3 regions of the Arthrobacter sp. FW306-05-C genome follow, and region 2 is predicted to be linked to each of the others. Evidence: riboswitches for the same ligand, from Rfam matches in the RefSeq annotation. Region 2 holds a riboswitch; each other region holds the start of a gene.
What was found. A riboswitch is a leader RNA that binds a small molecule or an ion and turns the genes downstream of it on or off. The one in region 2 is predicted to bind S-adenosylmethionine.
Positions count from the first base shown of each region.

Region 1 (6,087 bases), 1.4 Mb from region 2:
ATCCTCCCGCTCCAGCGCACTTATGGCATCCAGCGCACCGAGGGCAGCCACCGAGGCATGAACTCCCTCCGCACCTGCCCTCACACCACCGCTGATTCCCATATGAAGATCATCCAACAGGGGTCTGACAATATGAGCTGCGCCGAGCAGCTTACCTGAGTGGGTAAGCCGGACCACCGAAGCCGCCCGCCGTCGTCGTACTTTTTGGACGCAAAGGTTCCCTGTCGCAGCCCAAATGTCCCGTGTGAAAAAGAGCATGCTTGGCGCAGAAAAATCCGCTGCCCTGAGCCCAAAAAGTCAAACGCCGCTTGAACGAATTCGGCCGCCATGAGGTGGTGACGCCGTTGTCACCACCTTATGGCGGCCGAAGATTATCCGGGCGTGGACCCGGCACACCCATCTCCCAAAAGAGACTAGGGCTGGAGCGTCAGATAGTGACGGCTCCGTTGGCGGTCTCAAAGGTGACCGACAGGATGCCCGGCGTTCCGTGCGGGGCGACCCACTCGACCGCAACATCTTCGAGCGGCTTCTCCACCGGCTCGCCCAGCCATTCCGTAACCCTCGACGCGGAGCCGGCGATGGTCAGGCAGCTCATCTTGAGGCTGCTCTGGTAGGCGTTGGACGGGTGAAGGGAGGGATCGCCCTCCCACTTAAGCATGTACGGGACCTGGGGATCAGCGATGAGGCCCAGGATGCCAATCTGCTTCCAGACCAGCTCGCGGCCGTCCGGGAACTTGCGGTTGCCGTTGACGGCGGAGCGGCCAAGGCGTTCCTCGAAGGGGGCGAGGTCGTCCACTTCGACGCACCAGCCCATCCAGCCGCCGCCGGCCGCGGAACGGGCCCGTACGGCCTGTCCAAACGGTGCCTTGTCAGAAGCGGGGTGGTCCAGGACCTCCACGACCTCCAGGTACTTGTGACCGGCCAGCGGGATGATCATATTCCGGGTTCCGAACCGGGGGTGCACCCCGCCCTTCACTGCCTCAACGCCGAGGGCAGTTGCAATACGTTCGGTAGTGGCCGCGAGGCCGTCGTGTTCACAGGCGTAAGAGACGTGATCCATGCGCATGGCAACATCTTGGCACTTTGTGATGCGGCTCTCAGCTAAGGATACCCTTACTGGAATTTCCTTCGTGGATTCGGGCTGTTTTCCTGCCTCCCAGCTGACCAGGATTGGCATCTGATCAGCCACCGATGTAGTAGCCGGAGGTGTCGGCGGTGAGGTGGACGGTGCCGTTGGAGTTGTTGGTCAGGGCGATGGTTCCGTCACTGCCGACGGGGGTGATGACGAGGTTGGGCACGGTTTGGGCTGCGGCGAAGTTCAGGTTGGAGGTTCCCGGTGGGGTGGTGCCTCCGGCGTGGACGGTGATGAATCCGTTGCTGGTGGGCTCGGTGACAGTGACGTTTACGGCCACGGCTGACACGCCTGTTGCCGGGATGCCGCCCCGTCCGGTTACCGGGACCTTGATGGTGGCTCCGGGAGCGACTGGCCCGCTGGTGCCTCCGGTGCCGTTGCGCGTATCAAGCTGCCGGAACGGGGTCTGGGAGGAAAACGCGCCAGGGTCTACAGCGGTTCCAGCGATGTAGTAGCCGGAGGTGTCGGCGGTGAGGTGGACGGTGCCGTTGGAGTTGTTGGTCAGGGCGATGGTTCCGTCACTGCCGACGGGGGTGATGACGAGGTTGGGCACGGTTTGGGCTGCGGCGAAGTTCAGGTTGGAGGTTCCCGGTGGGGTGGTGCCTCCGGCGTGGACGGTGATGAATCCGTTGCTGGTGGGCTCGGTGACAGTGACGTTTACGGCCACGGCTGACACGCCTGTTGCCGGGATGCCGCCCCGTCCGGTTACCGGGACCTTGATGGTGGCTCCGGGAGCGACTGGTCCGCTGGTGCCTCCGGTGCCGTTGCGCGTATCAAGCTGCCGGAACGGGGTCTGGGAGGAAAACGCGCCAGGGTCTACGGCGGTTCCAGCGATGTAGTAGCCGGAGGTGTCGGCGGTGAGGTGGACGGTGCCGTTGGAGTTGTTGGTCAGGGCGATGGTTCCGTCACTGCCGACGGGGGTGATGACGAGGTTGGGCACGGTTTGGGCTGCGGCGAAGTTCAGGTTGGAGGTTCCCGGTGGGGTGGTGCCTCCGGCGTGGACGGTGATGAATCCGTTGCTGGTGGGCTCGGTGACAGTGACGTTCACGGCCACGGCTGATACGCCTGTTGCCGGGATGCCGCCCCGTCCGGTTACCGGGACCTTAATGGTGGCTCCGGGAGCGACTGGCCCGCTGGTGCCTCCGGTGCCGTTGCGCGTATCAAGCTGCCGGAACGGTGCCTGGGAGGAAAACGAGCCAGGGTTCGACGGATTGCTGGTTCCTGCCGGTGACGCAACTTGCAGCAATCGGTTTAGGGTTCCCGGGCTGGCGTTGGAGATCTTGCCGCTGGCTGAGGAAGAATTCAGTGCGTCTCCTATCTGGGCAGGGGAGAGCAGCGGGTTCTGCGAGAGCATGAGGGCAGCAGCGCCTGCCACATGGGGAGTGGCCATTGAGGTCCCGCTTAGAGATGCGGTGGCGGCCGGGGAGGTGTACCAATCGGATGTGATGCCAACGCCGGGGGCGTAAAGATCCACGCAACTGCCGAAGTTTGAGAAGCTGGCCTGGTGGTCCGTGGAATCGCTGGCAGCGACCGTGATTGCCGCCGGAATCCTGGCGGGGGAAGCCGTGCATGCATCGGTGGCACTGTTACCTGCAGCAACAACCGCGGAAATACCGTCGGCGATTACCGCCTCCACGGCAGCGTCCAAGGTGCTGCTCGTGGGGCCGCCAATGCTGAGGTTCACCACAGCCGGAGTCCCGGCACGGTGGTCCCCTGCAATCCAATCGAGTCCTGCAATAACGTCCGAGTAGAGGCCTGTGCCGTCACAGGCCAGTGCCCGCACCGGGATCAAAGTCGCGAGTTTTGCCACGCCATAGGTTGAACCGCCGATAGTGCCGGCGACATGGGTGCCATGTCCGTTGCAGTCGCTGGACCCGAGGCCGTCGGACTTCGCCGTCCAACCTGCCGCAACCCGGCCGCCGAAGTCGACGTGGGATGCGAGGATCCCAGTGTCGAGTACATAGACGCTCACGCCTTGCCCGGTGCCGGAGGGCGTGTACGTGCTGGATAGGGGCAGCGATTGTTGATCTATCCGGTCCAGTCCCCATGGCGCCTGCTCCTGGGTTGTGCTGTAGACCGTGACGGGTTGGTCCGGCTCAACGGCAACGGCTTTGCCGGACCGCATCAGGGCTGAGGCTTGCGCCGGGGTGGCTTTTATCGCAGCTCCCTTGATCGCATTCTCGAACATACGGCTAACGCCAATACCTTGGCCGCGCAGTGCACTGCTCTCTTGCCTGACGTCCGCTGCCGTGGGGAACCGGACAATGTAATCACCCTTGTCAGCCCCCGCGGCGCTGGCGATGGGAGCAGGGAGAAGCACCGCTCCCAGCATTGAACAGACCAATGCAATGTATAGAGCAGTGGCACGTGCGGCAGGGCGCAGAATCGGAGGCAACGGAACGTCCGTCCTTTTTTGACTGTGAGAAACGAGGGGGTTTTCCCCGTTCAAATCTATCGGGGACGGGAACCCGATCTTCCGAAGCTCGGGCGATCCTTCGCATTCCCTGTGCGAATCTTCGCAAACCTACGCTGCAGTCCTGGCGGTGTGTTTCCACGTCCAGGCTTTTGTCACGACCCGTCATACTCATGGCGTTGGGCGCCCCCGCTTCCTAGACTTGGCGAAGGTCATGAGTGCCAGCGCCAAGCCCCGGCTCGCTGGCCGGCAACCCTCCATCCGCGGTGGGGTGCCCCGGGTGAGGACCTGGCTGTCCGGCACGAGCCGACAGCAAGCGCGGCCCGCACTGCCCCTGAGCATGCCGGGCCCATGTCAAAGGAGATTTGGATGTCCAACGCTTGGTCCTTCGAAACCCGCCAGATCCACGCCGGCCAGGAAGTGGACAGTGCAACGGGAGCCCGTGCCCTGCCCATCTACCAAACCACGTCCTTTGTTTTCCCAACGGCCGAGAGCGCAGCCAACCGCTTTGCACTCTCCGAACTGGCGCCCATCTACACCCGCATCGGCAACCCGACGCAGGACGCCGTCGAACAGCGGATTGCCAGCCTTGAAGGCGGCCTGGCCGCGCTGCTGCTGAGTTCCGGCCAGGCCGCCGAAACGTTCGCGGTCCTGAACATTGCGGAGGCCGGCGACCACATCGTAGCCAGCCCCAGCCTCTACGGCGGCACCTACAACCTTTTCGCCCACACCCTGAAAAAATTCGGCATCTCCGTCACGTTCGTGGACGACCCCGACAACCTGGACCAGTGGCGCAACGCCGTCCGGCCCAACACCAAGCTTTTCTTCGGTGAAGTGGTCTCCAACCCGCGCCAGGACGTCCTGGACATCGAGGGCATCTCCGAAGTCGCCCACCAGGCCGGCGTGCCCCTCATCGTGGACAACACCCTCTCGACGCCGTACCTGATCCGGCCGCTGGAGTGGGGAGCGGACATCGTGATCCACTCGGCCACCAAGTACCTGGGCGGCCACGGCACAGCCATCGCCGGCGTGATCGTCGATTCCGGCAAGTTCGATTTCAGCAAGGACCCGGAACGGTTCCCCGGCTTCAACACCCCGGATCCCACGTACAACGGATTGGTCTACGCCCGCGACCTGGGAGCCGATGGAGCGCTCGGTGCCAATCTCTCCTACATCCTCAAGGCGCGGGTCCAGCTCCTGCGGGACCTGGGCTCGGCGGTTTCGCCGTTCAACGCCTTCCTGATTTCCCAGGGCCTGGAGACATTGAGCCTGCGGGTGGAGCGCCATGTTGCAAACGCGGCGGAGGTTGCGCGGTGGCTTGAAGCAAGGGACGACGTCGAATCGGTCGCCTACGCCGGGCTGCCGTCCAGCCCCTGGTACGAGCGTGGCCGCAAGTATGGGCCCAAGGGGACGGGCGCCGTCGTCGCCTTCAACCTGGCCGGCGGAGCGGAGGCGGGCAAACGCTTCGTCGACGCTTTGGAATTGCACTCCCATGTGGCCAACATCGGCGACGTGCGCTCCCTGGTCATCCACCCGGCGTCGACCACCCACAGCCAGCTCTCGCCGGAGCAGCAGGTGGTGGCCGGGGTGCACCCGGGACTTGTCAGGCTTTCCGTGGGCCTGGAACACATCGACGACATCCTCGCCGACCTTGAAGCAGGCTTCAGGGCTGCGAAGGACGCCTAGATGTATTGACCTGAGAGGTTGGTGACGCGGCTGGCCGGTGGCTGACCGTTGAGTGAGGTGTGGCCTCGATGATGATTGTAATGATGGAGCCAGTCGGCGAAAGCGGCAACACGCTCGGCCTCGGAGGCGTAGGGACGGGCGTAGGCCCATTCGTCGAGCATGGTGCGGTTGTAGCGCTCGACTTTGCCGTTTGTCTGAGGCCTGTAGGGGCGGGTGCGTTTGTGCTTGATGTCCGGGCCCAGAGCGTCTTTGAATGCGTAGGAGCGGTAGCAGGATCCGTTATCGGTCAGGACCCGTTTGACAGTGATCCCGTGGGACTCGAAGTAGGCATTGGCGCGTTCCCAGAATCCGGCCGCAGTGTCCTTTTTCTCATCGGTCAGGATCTCCGTGTAGGCGAGCCTGGAGTGATCATCGACGGCGTTGTGCAAGAAGGCGTGACCCGGTCTCCGGTTCGCCGCGGTACCGGTCTTGTTCCGGTTTCCGGCGGCCCTGCCGACACTGCGGTGTCCGCCGCCGTCAGGGATCCGTCCAAGTTTCTTGATGTCGACGTGGACCAGGTCCCCGGGGCTGTGGTGCTCGTACCGGCGAATCACCCGGCCCGTGGCCCGGTCCATCCACGCCAGCCTCGCCAGCCCAAACCGGGACAGCACCCGGTGCACCGTGGAGGGGTGAATGCCCAGCAGATAGCCGATCCGTGCCGGGCCCCAGCGCCGGTTGACTCTGATCGCGACGATCCGCCGCTCCCGCCGCGTGGAGGTCCGACGCGGGGAGTTGATGGGCCGGCTGGAACGATCACCCGTCCCGTGCTCCCCGTGCTCCCGGTAACGGGCCGCCCACCGCGCTGCGGTCGTCACCG
Region 1 is NZ_CP084556.1:1,372,422-1,378,508, forward strand. Features, by position in the region: gene LFT44_RS06300 (HNH endonuclease signature motif containing protein) at 1-102, opposite strand, end outside; gene LFT44_RS06305 (VOC family protein) at 428-1,066, opposite strand; gene LFT44_RS06310 (S8 family peptidase) at 1,182-3,452, opposite strand; SAM riboswitch class IV at 3,756-3,870, shown strand; gene LFT44_RS06315 (bifunctional o-acetylhomoserine/o-acetylserine sulfhydrylase) at 3,915-5,231, shown strand; gene LFT44_RS06320 (IS481 family transposase) at 5,228-6,087, opposite strand, start outside.
Region 1: linked by a shared signal. The riboswitch ahead of LFT44_RS06315 (bifunctional o-acetylhomoserine/o-acetylserine sulfhydrylase) and the one ahead of LFT44_RS12830 (aminotransferase class V-fold PLP-dependent enzyme) in region 2 are both predicted to bind S-adenosylmethionine.

Region 2 (6,087 bases):
TCTGCTGATCATCACCTTCAACCATACGGGAGGCGGCCAAATCGCCTGGCCGGGCCTGGCCGGGCCTGGCCGGGCCGGGCCGGGCTGGAGCCGGGCTCCGGAACTCAGCCGACCAGGGCGATGCCCGCGGCCGCAGCAGCAAAGCCCAACGCAAGGTTGACCGCCACGTTCAGCACCGCCGAGCCGAACCGTGCTTCGCTGAGCAGGCGGATGGTGGCCGTGGTCCAGGAACTGAAAGTGGTGAGCCCTCCGGCCAAGCCGGTGGCCAGACCCAGCTGCCATTCGGTGCCCAGTCCCAGTCCGGTGGTCAGGCCGTGGGAGAGCCCGATGACGAAGCACCCCACCACATTGACCAGCAGGGTGGCCCAGGGCCAGTGCAGGGCTCCGCGGCCGTCCGCGCGGACGCTTCGGATGCTGCTGTGGTGCGCAAACCAGCTGTCCACCCCGAACCGCAGGAGGGCGCCGGCCACGCCAAATACCCCCACCAGGGCCGCAGCGATCATGGCCGGCCATCCCGGCTGCACGATAGGAACCTGCCGGTCCGCCACCCGGCGCCGGCGGCCGCCAGGCCGAGGACCAGGGACAGGCCCAGATAGGTGATCCATACCGGGTGGGCGGAGGCGCGCGCCAGCTGGTCCGAGGCGTAGATGACTGCCGAGAAGGTGGTGAAGGAGCCCAGCAGGCCGGGTCCCACCGCTGCCCGCAGCCAGAATGCCGTGTGCGGGCGGGCCATCCAGACTGTGGTCAGGGCCGCCAGGACGAAACTGCCGCTGATGTTGATGGCCAGCGTGGCCCAGGGGAGGGAGCCGGGTGCGTCCGGGAATGCCAGCCCCAGCCCGTACCGCAGTTCGCTGCCGATCAGCCCGCCGGCGGCCACGGCCAGCCACGCCGAGCCGTTGGGCATCGCCACGTCAGGATCCGCCCAGGACGCAGCCAGGGTGCGGGGTGTCGCTGGAGACCCACAGCGCTGAGGCGATTTCATCGGCCAGGTCGTAGTCCCGGGGCGTGCCCGAACTGCCGATCCGCACCACCATGGGGCCGCCAAACGGGCGCCGTCCCACCACCTCCACCTCGGCATCGAGGTCGATGTCCTGGGCGGCGAGGTACCGCAGCAGCTCTGGGTTGTCATCGCTGATCCGGGTGATCCGGCCGCTGTGGCCTTCGTCCAGTTCGGCGAGCAGGTGGGCGCGCGGCATCAGTACCTGGCCGTCGGCGGTGGGGATGGGGTCGCCGTGCGGGTCCCGCTTAGGGTCCCCGAGCTTCGCCGCGACGCGTTCAATGAACGTGTCCGAGACCGCGTGCTCCAGCTGTTCAGCTTCATCGTGGACCTCGTCCCAGCTGTAGCCAAGGCGCTGGACAAGGTAGGTCTCGATCAGCCGGTGGCGGCGGACCATGGCCAGGGCCAGCCGCAGGCCGGCCTCGGTGAGGGTGACGGCGCTGTACGGCTTATGGTCCACCAGGCCCTGGTCCTTGAGCTTGCGGACCATCTCCGAAACCGAGGAATTGGCCACGCCCAGCCGCTGTGCCAGCTGCGAGGACGTGATGGGCTTGTCCTGCCATTCCGTGAACGAATAGATGACCTTGACGTAGTCCTCGATCGAGGAGGAGGGCGCGCTGGTCTTCACAGGTTCAAGCCTACCGGTTGGGCCGCGGCGGCAGAGTCCGCTGCACTGGTCATGCCTTGACCGCGCGCCAGGCGAGCGTGAGGTAGGGAAGGTGGATCTGCTGGTCCGGGGCGTAGGCAAGGTGCTCGTGCAGGTACCAGTCCAGGTTGGCCAAGACCTTGGCCCTCGTTGCCTCGTTGGCGCGCAGGTAGTAGCTGCGTGACTTGGTGAGCTCCATCAGGTCCGTGGTCGTCACAGTGTCCTGCCAGTGGCTGACGTGTCCCTCGAGACCTTGGAATTCAGGCCCCACGACGGGTTTGTGGCCAGGCCGGTACACGTCACCTGCGTGCATGATCCGGGAAAGGCGGTGTACCCAGGGCACGGAGGTGTCCAGCTGGTTCCATACCAGGCCCAGGGTTCCATGCGGGCGCAGCACCCGGGCGAGTTCGGTACTTGCGGCCAGCGGGTCGCACCAGTGCCACGCCTGGGCAACGGTTACGACGTCGAAGCTGGCGGTGGGAAGGCCGGTCACCTCGGCGGAGCCCACCACAGCTGCGGCGCCCGGGCAGTGGGTCTTCAGCTGGGCGAGCATGTCCGCGGAGGGGTCGACGGCGGTGACGTCCAGGCCCAGGTCCAGCAGCAAGGAGGTGAACTTTCCGGTACCCGCGCCGACGTCCAGTGCCTCATGGGCGCTGGTGGGCACCAGCCAGCGGACCGAGTCTTCCGGATATCCGGGGCGGACGCGGTGGTAGTGCCCGCCGCCGTCCTGGAAGCTCTGGCCAAGCTCCCGGCGCCGCCCGTGATCGAGCCTGGGGCCACCCCGAACCAAGCGTGGCCTCCTTCGTGTGCTGCCGATGTGGACGTCTCTCGAATGTACCGCACGGACGGTCACCGGCTGGTGCCCCAAGGGGCACCCTCTTTGCTGCAGCTGCTCAGTCGTCGATGCAGGGGGCCGCGCCGGCCGTTCCCGGCGTGTTGGGCGCCCAGTGCGGGTAGGTGCGGAAGTCGTTGGCGGGGACCCAGCGCCCGGCGTCCACCACGTAGTCCCACCCCAGCCCGTTGCTGCGCAGCGCACGGATACCGGCGAGGAGGCGTTCGGCATCCTCCAGCCGTGAGCCGACGCCAAAACTTGCGCGGAGCGAACCGGACGGCAGGCCAAGGCGCTTCAGCAGGGGATGGGCGCAGAAGCGTCCATCGCGCAGGCCCACGCCGTGCTCGGCGGCGAGATAGGCGGCCACCAGCCCCGCGTCGTAGCCCTCCACGGAGAAGTTAACCACGCCGATGGTGTCCGTTTCCGGGTTGCTGTCCTTGAAGATCTGGTGCACGGTAACGCCGTCGATGTCCTGCAGGCCCTCCACCAGGAAGGAGCGGATCGCGGCTTCGTGGGCGTGCCACCGGTCCTGGTCGAGCTCAGCAATGACCTGGGTGGCGCGGGCCAGCGTGGCGGCTCCGAGGACGTTCGGCGAGCCCCCCTCATGGCGGGCCGGGCCGCTGGCCCAGCTGACGCCGTCGAGCCTTGCTTCCTTGACCGCGCCGCCGCCGGCAAGGTGCGGGACGCCCGCGTCCAGCCAGTCAGGCCGTCCCACCAGGACGCCGGCGCCGAACGGTGCGTAAAGCTTGTGGCCGGAAAACGCGATGTAGTCGATGTCATCCGTGCTGATGTCCACCCGGCGGTGCGGTGCCAGCTGGGCCGCATCCACCACGATCCGTGCGCCGTGCTCGTGGGCCAGCGCGGCCAGGGCGCGGATGGGAAGGATCTCGCCGGTGACGTTTGAAGCGCCGGTGACGGCCAGCAGGCTGACCCCGCCCTGCTCCAGCTCCGCGCAGACTGCGTCGAGGGTGCCGGTGATCGTCTCCGCGGCCACGATGCTGCGGTGGGGCACGCCCTGCCACGGCAGCAGGTTCGCGTGGTGTTCGATGTCCAGGTAGAGGACATCGCCGTCAGGGCGGCCATCGGTGACCGGGAGGCAACCTGCCAGGAGGTTCAGCGAGTCGGTGGTGTTGCGGGTGAAAATGACCGAGTCGTCCGGGCGGCCGCCGACGAAATCGCGGACGATGGTGCGCGCGTTCTCGTAGACAGAGGTGCTGATCTGGGAGGCGTATCCTGCTCCCCGGTGGACGCTGGCGTAGTAGGGCAGGATTTCGTTCAGGTAGGCAGACACCACGGAGAGTGCAGGGGCCGAGGCGCCGTAATCCAGGTTTGCGTACCGCACGTGGCCGCCGGTGATCAGCGGCGCCTGGATCTCGGCTCCGGTGACTGCCGCGAGGGGCCGGCCGGCAACGGCATGCCGTTCAGCAACTGCCGCTTCGGTGCTGACGGGCTGGGGGGAGACGGTGGCAGTTGTCACAGAGACCTCACTTGGATACAGGACTCCGGCATAGTGGAATCCGCGCTTGCCGCATCCGCTCCGGACCGGCCTGGTCGTCACCCGGGGCACCCCACCGCGAATGGAGGGTTGCCGGCCAGCAAACCGGGGTTTAGCGCTGGCACTCGTGACCTGGATAAAAGCGTAGGACATGCGGCTGACAGGACTGAACCCGCAGCGATTGTTAAGCGGTTTGTTACGCGATTTCGAATAAACGGCGGCGGACACCCCCATCTGGAGGTGTCCGCCGCTGCTTTATTCGTTTTTTCGGGGAAAAGCCAACCGTTACAGCAAATCGTCCAAATAAGGGTTCAGGCGGTGCAATACCTCTGAGTGCAGGATCGAGTTGGTGGCCAGCGCGTTCCCGCCGAAGGGGCCGTCCTCGCCTTCCAGCGACGTGAAACGGCCGCCGGCCTCCACGACGATCGGCACAAGGGCGGCCATGTCGTAGAGGTTCAGTTCCGGTTCGCAGGCGATGTCCACGGAGCCCTCCGCCACCATGCAGTACGACCAGAAATCGCCAAAGGCACGGGTCCGCCACACGTCCTCGGTGAGGCCCAGGAACTCGTCAAGGTTTCCCCGTTCCTTCCAGCCCGTGAGGCTGGAGTAAGAGAGGGAGGCGTCCGAGAGTGTCGAGACGTTGGAGACGCGGAGCCGGGTGGCAGCTGCCAGGGACCTGCCCATGTATGCGCCCATACCCTTCGCCGCCCACCAGCGCTTGCCCAGGGCCGGGGCGCTGACCACGCCCACCACCGGCTCGCCCTCGTCGACGAGGGCGATAAGGGTAGCCCAGACCGGAACGCCGCGGACGAAGTTCTTGGTCCCGTCAATGGGGTCGATGATCCAGCGCCGCGACCCGTGTCCCGTGCTGCCGAACTCCTCGCCCAGGACCGCGTCCCGGGGGCGGGAACGCGAGAGCTGGCCGCGGATGGCTTCTTCGGCGGCCTTGTCCGCATCGGTGACCGGCGTCAGGTCCGGCTTGGTCTCGACGTGGAGGTCCAGGGCCTTGAAGCGGCTCATGGTCTGGTCATCCACGGAGTCGGCCAGGACATGTGCCAGGCGCAGGTCATCGTTGTAGCTCGAAGCGGGTTGGATCATGGTTCCAAACTACAGTCTGCGCACGCTTCTGCCGGGGAGAACGCGTCAGTTGACGCTGCCGAGCTCCTTGGTTTCCTGTGCTTCCAACCTTGGATCCGTGCCGAGCAGCCGCCGCAGCGACGCCAACCGGGCGGGACCGGTGGGACCTGCGTGTCCGCCCGCCACCCAGTCGTCGAGGCCGCAGTTCACTGCAATTGCCGTGTGCTTGCAGCCCCGTTCGCAGTTCTCGATGCCGGGGGAGAGGTCCGGGAAGGAGCGCAGGATCCGGTCGGGGTCCACGTGGGCGAGGCCGAAGGACCGGATGCCCGGAGTATCAATGATCCAGCTGCCGGCCGGAGCGTCCGCGAGGCGCAGCGCCAGGGCAGAGGACGACGTGTGCCGGCCCCGTCCCGTCACGGCGTTCACTCCGCCGGTGGCCCGCTCGGCCCCAGTAAGCGCGTTCACCATGGTGGACTTGCCCACGCCTGAGTGCCCGAGCATGACGGTGACCTTGCCGCCCAGGTGGGCGCGGAGGGCTGCCACCGCGGTGCTGTCCAGCCGGGCCGAGAGGCCGTCGTCGGAGCGTGCGTCGATCCCGGAGGCCTGGGCGTCAGCGGTTCGGCTGATGATCACCGGGAAATCCAGGTGGGTGTAGTTGGACAGCAGTTCCGCTGGATCCTTGACGTCGGCCTTGGTGACCAGCAGGATCGGCTCGATACCGGCGTCGTACGCAGCCACCAAGGCACGGTCGATGAATCCGGTCCGCGGCTCCGGATTGGCGGCCGCCACCACGATCACCAGCTGGTCCGCGTTGGCCACCACGGCACGTTCGATTGGATCCGTGTCGTCGGCGCTGCGCCGCAGGAGCGTTTTGCGGTCCTGGATCTTCACCAGGCGCGCCAGCGTGTCCGGTGCCCCGGAGACGTCCCCCACGAGCGAGACGAAGTCGCCTGCAACCACCGGCGAGCGGCGAAGTTCGCGGGCGCGTGCCGCAATGACCACGCGTTCGTTGTTCGAGTCCTCACCCACGACTGCGGTGT
Region 2 is NZ_CP084556.1:2,770,400-2,776,486, reverse strand. Features, by position in the region: gene LFT44_RS12855 (hypothetical protein) at 1-12, opposite strand, end outside; gene LFT44_RS12850 (fluoride efflux transporter FluC) at 105-503, opposite strand; gene LFT44_RS12845 (fluoride efflux transporter FluC) at 500-904, opposite strand; gene LFT44_RS12840 (metal-dependent transcriptional regulator) at 912-1,625, opposite strand; gene LFT44_RS12835 (class I SAM-dependent methyltransferase) at 1,675-2,433, opposite strand; gene LFT44_RS12830 (aminotransferase class V-fold PLP-dependent enzyme) at 2,537-3,952, opposite strand; SAM riboswitch class IV at 3,990-4,103, opposite strand; gene hisN (histidinol-phosphatase) at 4,256-5,068, opposite strand; gene rsgA (ribosome small subunit-dependent GTPase A) at 5,114-6,087, opposite strand, start outside.

Region 3 (6,087 bases), 1.2 Mb from region 2:
TGGAAGTCATGGATTGGTCCTCGCCCCGCCGGCGGTGGTCCCGGAGTTATTCAAGACGGTTGCCTCACTTGTAGTCTACGGGTAAAGTCTACAGTGTAGACAAGCGGTGAGAGCGCTGTTCGTCCCCTCAGTCTCAGCCGGGGATGGACTATATACCCCGATCGCCCCCGTGCAGGGGATCGCGGTTTGCTGTTGTAGCCACACGGCAGCGCCGAGCACTTAGCGAAGGGAGCCGTCATGGCTAACTCGCAGTTCGATCTGTTCCTCCACGAAGCAACCTATTCCGATCATGTATCCGATTCCAGCCTGAACCGCGACCGCCTCTACGGGCTGTACACCAGCTGGTGCGTGATCAATCAGCAGCCGCTCGGCAGCGAATCCACTTTTTGGTCAGCCATGAAGCACAGGATCAACCCCGGGCACAACGGACTCCGCATGAAGGGTCCAGCTGCGGCCGACTACATCCTCACCAGCTATCCGGGGCTTGTCTAGCTTCCCCGGCCCGCCTTGGGGCACCCCTTGGGCGCATGAACACATGCTGTGGCACTCCGGTGCCACGGCATTTTTCGTGCCCTGAAGCAGCCGCGGCCAAGGTTGAGGAGCGCGTCCCCGCCTGGGCTAGGTAGGGATGATCCGGAAGAGGAACCTGGTGCGCACCATCACCCACAGCAGTCCCAGGACCACGGCATAGGCCGCGGTGTTGAGGAAGATACTCTGCTGCTGCAGCGCCGGAATATTGGCTACGACGGCGATCAGCAGCACATGCATGATGAACACGTACAGCGTGGCCCGGCCCAGTGGAATCAGGAACCAGCCCAGCGCCCGCTGCACCGGCTTCCAGTAAGCGCTGAGGAATGCGTAGGCCGCCACCACCAGGACCATGACATTAAGCAGGCGGCCTGGAGCCAGGTACGTGCGGCCGAAGAGTGCGTCATACATGGCGCGGTATACGCCGTCCGGCATGAGCGCCAGGCGGACGTCGTAGTTGTTCGCCAGGTAGGGATTCCCCCAGGACAGGAAGGCCAGCGCGAACGCCGCCGCGGTGCAGGCAACCACCACCCACGTATGCCTCGACAGCCAGGCAACGACGGCACGGCGGTGATAGCCGGCAACCAGGCCCAGCACGAACAGCACCTGCCACACCAGCAGGGGGAAGGAGTCCTCGAACTGCGACGGCAGGACCCGGAACCTGGTCACGGCACCAACTGCATACACTGCAAGGGTCGCGGCCAGCACCCAGACGGCCTTTCCGCGGTTCAATGCGGCCAGGATGAGCGGGCTGACCAGTAAGAGCACCACGTAGAGGCCCATGACGTTGAATTGCCAGGGCCCAAACTGCAGCAGCACGATGGCCGGAAGCACCTGGGGCGGCACGGGGAACTGGAACAAGGACGACATGCCCGCATAGAGGTCGTAGGTCCGGCCGGCACCGTTGTGCCCGGCGCCGCCGGTTCCCTGGTCCACGAAGGTTGTGAGCGCCTCGGCGTGGAAGAACGGGAGCAGGGACAGCAGGAAGACCCCGATCAGCACGGCGAGCGCCGTCAGGTAGAGCTTGCCTGCGCGGCGTGACGTGAGGTCCACAACCCGGCCGAAGTCCTCCTTGGCCTTGGGCCCGTACACCATGCCCACCACCAGTCCGGAGAAGAGGACGAACAGCTCTGCGCCTGACACGAAGCCCACGGCTTCCTGCGTGAGCAACTGGAAAAGCGAGGCCATGCCCAGGTGGTTGACCACCACGAAGACGATGGCCATTCCGCGCAGCAGGTCAACGCGCGAGTCCCTGGTGGAAGGATCCTGGTAGCTCCAGGCTGTGGCTGCATTGATCCTGCGCGGAACCTGCCACAGGGCCACCAGGAGGATGACCATGGCGGCGGCAACAGTCCAGGCAGCAGGCCCGGACAGGGTGTTGGCGCGGACATAAGTGCCGGTGGGTGCCTGATCGGTGACAGGGCCGGTCACCATCGGGGAGGCCTTCAGCCTGTCCACCGCAGCCTTGGCAATGTCCGGGTTTCCGGTGAGCAGCCAGCTGATGCTCGCCACGCCGGTGTCCCTGGTGCTGGTGCGTTCGTCCCATACGACGGCAGCCGTGCGTGCGAACTCCAGGGAGGTGGCAGTTCCCGCCACCTGGTCCCACCAGCCGGTTTTGATGCCGGCTTCGGGCGCGCCGCCGGTTGAAGGGCTGTAGAACGCCGCGGTCTGGAGGAGGAAAGGCTTCCTGCGCCCCTCCGAGTAGGTGGCGTAGAAGTTTTCGCTTCCGGAGGCTGTCAGCATCTCCTCAAGCTCGCCGGCCCGCGGCAAGGTGTTGACGGCGGCCCCGCCTGCGGTGTCGTCGTGGTAGGCGGCCAGGCCCACCCAGTCCACGGCGTCGTCGCCCGGGTAGTACGGTGCGTAGGCGTTGTCGCTTCCGTTCCAGGTGCCGTCCCCGTTGGTGTCCAGGAGCGCGAACCCCTCGCTTCCTGGCTGCGGCGCATTCCGGCTCCGGTCAAAGGGTAGTCCTTGCCCAGGTAAGGCGCCCACACCATGGTGGCCCGGCCGCCGTCGTACTTCTTGAATGCCCTGGACACCTCCTGGAAAGCCTGGCGGTACTCGGCGGACTGCTGGCCCCAACCCACCCAGCTTGTGTTCATGTCAGGGGCGAACCGGATCAGCAGCTGGCTCTTGAACCCGGATGTGAGAGTGTGCACCTGCTGCGCAAAGGCTTCGGCTTCTGCAGTGCCGAGCTGGTCCAGCGGCACCGAGGGCTTGACCGTAAGCAGGGCGTGGGCACCTTTGGCTGCGGCCTGCTGCAGGAAGCCGTCGACGTCGTTCCGTTCGGAATCACGGAACGGAAGGGTGATGTCGTGGCCGAAGACAGCAGGGGTGGCGCCCAGCCGGTCACTGAAGCCTGCAGCGGTATCCTCGCCCCACTCGAGCACCGCACCCAGCCACGGCTTGCCGCTGTCGGGTGCAGCCTGCGCCGGACCTGCCGGCGCCAGCACGGCCAGGAAGGCGATGACGATGGCCGCTAGAAAGGCAGCCACAGAGCGCGGACGGTTTACGTGGCTGGTGGCGCGGTGATGCGATGTGATTGCCCGCATGCTGACAAGGACCCCCGGTACTCTTTGCTCTGCTGCCCGTTGCTTAGGCGACGGGGTGGTGCCCCCGGTAAGAACTTTATCCGGCGGCCGGCCCGTGCGTATCGCCTGGCCGTCCGGTGAATTACGGAACATGACGACGGCGGCGGTGCGGCCTGGGAGCGCAGGTGTTACGTTTTTGGGGAGTAATGAGTACCGGTGTGAAGCCCTGACTGGCCGGTCGGCAACCCTCCCTTTCGCGGCGGGGTGCCTCAGGTGAATACTCGGCATATCGACCGATTCGAGCTGCAAGCGTGAAAGAAGGAGATCCGTCGTGTCCGACGCACCCGCCTCTGAGGAAAGACTGTCCTACCGCCTGATTACCGGCGCGGACAACCGTGAGTTCTGCGAGCGGATCTCCGCTGCACTCGCGGACGGTTACGTGCTGCACGGCAGCCCCGCAGCAACCTTCAATGGCACCACCGTCATCGTGGCGCAGGCCATCGTCCTTCCGGCCGCGATCGCCTCGGCAAACGCCGCCGTTGCAACGGCCGTTGACGAGCTTGAGGGCGAGTTCGACGGCGAGTTTGATGGCGAGGGCCACGCATGAGCTACGCCGGAGACCTGACGCCGCAGGAAGCCTGGGCCAAGCTGGAGCAGGGCGCCGTCCTGGTGGACGTCCGTACCGAGGGCGAATGGGCCCACATCGGCATCCCGGACACCAAGGCCACGGACAACGACCCACTCTTCATCCAGTGGACCTTCCCCGGCGGCATCCCCAACCCAGACTTCATCAAGGATCTGACGGACCAGGCGCCGGAGGACCCGGGCACGGAACTGGTGTTCCTGTGCCGCTCCGGCAAGCGCTCCGTCGCCGCTGCCACCGCCGCCACCCAGGCGGGTTTCACCGCCTACAGCGTCCTCGAGGGCTTCGAGGGCGATCCCGACCGCTTCGGCGAGCGGACCGTCAATGGCTGGAAAAACCGCGGCCTGCCCACCAACCTCGGAAAGAACTAAGTGAGCTTCAACCACGACGCCCCCAGCTGGAACCCCGACACCCAGGCCGTCCGCGGCGGGCTGGACCGCAGCAACTTCCAGGAAACGTCCGAGGCCATCTTCCTCAACTCCGGCTTCGTCTACGAATCCGCAGCCGCTGCTGAACGCGCCTTCACCGGCGAAGACGAGCGCTTTGTCTACTCCCGCTACGGCAACCCGTCCGTGGCCACGTTCCAGGAACGGCTCCGGCTGCTCGAAGGCACCGAAGCGTGCTTCGCGACGGCGTCGGGCATGTCCGCGGTGTTCACCGCCCTGGGCGCCCTGCTGGCAGCCGGCGACCGTGTAGTGGCCGCCCGCTCGCTGTTCGGTTCCTGCTTCGTGGTCCTGAACGAGATCCTGCCCCGGTGGGGCGTGGAGACCGTGTTCGTGGACGGCCCGGACCTGGACCAGTGGCGCGAAGCGCTCTCCAAGCCCACCACGGCTGTCTTCTTCGAATCCCCATCCAATCCCATGCAGGAAATCGTGGACATCGCCGCGGTCAGCGACCTGGCGCACGCGGCCGGGGCCACCGTGGTGGCGGACAACGTCTTTGCCACTCCCCTGCTGCAGCGCTGCGGTGACCTGGGCGCGGACGTCATCGTCTACTCCGGCACCAAGCACATCGATGGCCAGGGCCGGGTGATGGGCGGCGCCATCCTGGGCACCAAGGAGTTCATTGACGGCCCCGTAAAGCAGCTGATGCGCCACACCGGCCCCGCCCTGTCCCCGTTCAACGCCTGGGTCCTGACCAAGGGCCTGGAAACCATGGGGCTGCGCGTCAACCACTCCTCCGCCACGGCCCTCCGGCTTGCCGAGTGGCTGGAGGAGCAGCCGGCCGTGAGCTGGGTGAAGTATCCGCTGCTGAAATCGCACCCGCAGTACGGGCTGGCGGCGAAGCAGATGAGCGCAGGCGGCACCGTCCTGACCCTGGAGCTTGCCCCGTCGGGCGGACGCTCCGGCAAGGAAGCCGCCTTCGCCCTGCTGGACGGGCTGCGGATCATCGACATCTCCAACAACCTGGGCGATTCCAAGTCACTGATCACGCATCCCGCCACCACCACGCACCGCGCCATGGGCCCGGAAGGACGAGCGGCCATTGGCCTGAGCGACGGCGTGGTCCGCCTCTCCGTGGGACTGGAGGATGCGGACGACCTCATCCGCGACCTGGAGCAGGCGCTCAAGCAGATCTAAGTTTTCGACGCGCTGCGGTGTTCCCGCGGCGCATATTCCCTGGCGCGGCCCGAATGTGGGCCGCGGGAAGGAAGCACGGCGTCGAAGAGGAAACTCCGCGCCGCGGCGGGTCAGGCCTGGCGGACCCGCAGCAGTTCCGGTGTGTCCTCCACGTCTCCGAGATCCAGCGCTCCGCGCATGGTCACCTGCACGCCCTGGCGCACCACGGCGCCAAACCCCATGTCCTCAGGCGGCGGACCGGCAAGGGCTTTGTCCCGGGCGCGGCGTTGTTCGGCGGCCCCTGTTCCGCGGGCGATGATCTCCTCCACACCCTGCCGGGCCAACGCCAGCTCGCCTTGCTCCTGCAGGACGGGGGCCAGGTAATCCACCAGGGCACGGGCCACATCCGCGGCGGGGGCGGGACGGAAGTTGCCAAAATCCAGGAGCTCGCCGCTAAGCCCCTCGCTGCTGGCCTGCCAGGAGGCCATTCGCAAAAGAACTGTGGGAACGGGTGTGGGATCAACGTCGTCCCGCCACTCCCTGCTGGCAGATTCCACCAGCGCCCGGACCAGCACGGCAATAAGGGCTGCGTCCTCGGCCCGCAGGCATACATCCGCCACCCTCACCTCAACGGTGGGGTGGTTGCGGGACAGGCGGGCATCAAAGTACAGCATCCCCTCGTCCAACATGACCCCGGTATCCAGCAGCCGCGTCACCACCCTCCGGTAGGCGGGGTAGGTGCCGTAGATGCCTGCCGGCCCTGCCGTCGGCCACCGGTTCCAGGCCTGGGTCCGGTAGCTTTCGAACCCGGTGGGCACCCCGTTCCAGA
Region 3 is NZ_CP084556.1:4,008,136-4,014,222, forward strand. Features, by position in the region: gene LFT44_RS18645 (TetR/AcrR family transcriptional regulator C-terminal domain-containing protein) at 1-10, opposite strand, end outside; gene LFT44_RS18650 (hypothetical protein) at 238-492, shown strand; partial or broken gene opgC (OpgC domain-containing protein) at 619-3,077, opposite strand; SAM riboswitch class IV at 3,259-3,374, shown strand; gene LFT44_RS18660 (DUF1737 domain-containing protein) at 3,388-3,663, shown strand; gene LFT44_RS18665 (rhodanese-like domain-containing protein) at 3,660-4,070, shown strand; gene LFT44_RS18670 (O-succinylhomoserine sulfhydrylase) at 4,071-5,279, shown strand; gene LFT44_RS18675 (glutamate--cysteine ligase 2) at 5,390-6,087, opposite strand, start outside.
Region 3: linked by a shared signal. The riboswitch ahead of LFT44_RS18660 (DUF1737 domain-containing protein) and the one ahead of LFT44_RS12830 (aminotransferase class V-fold PLP-dependent enzyme) in region 2 are both predicted to bind S-adenosylmethionine.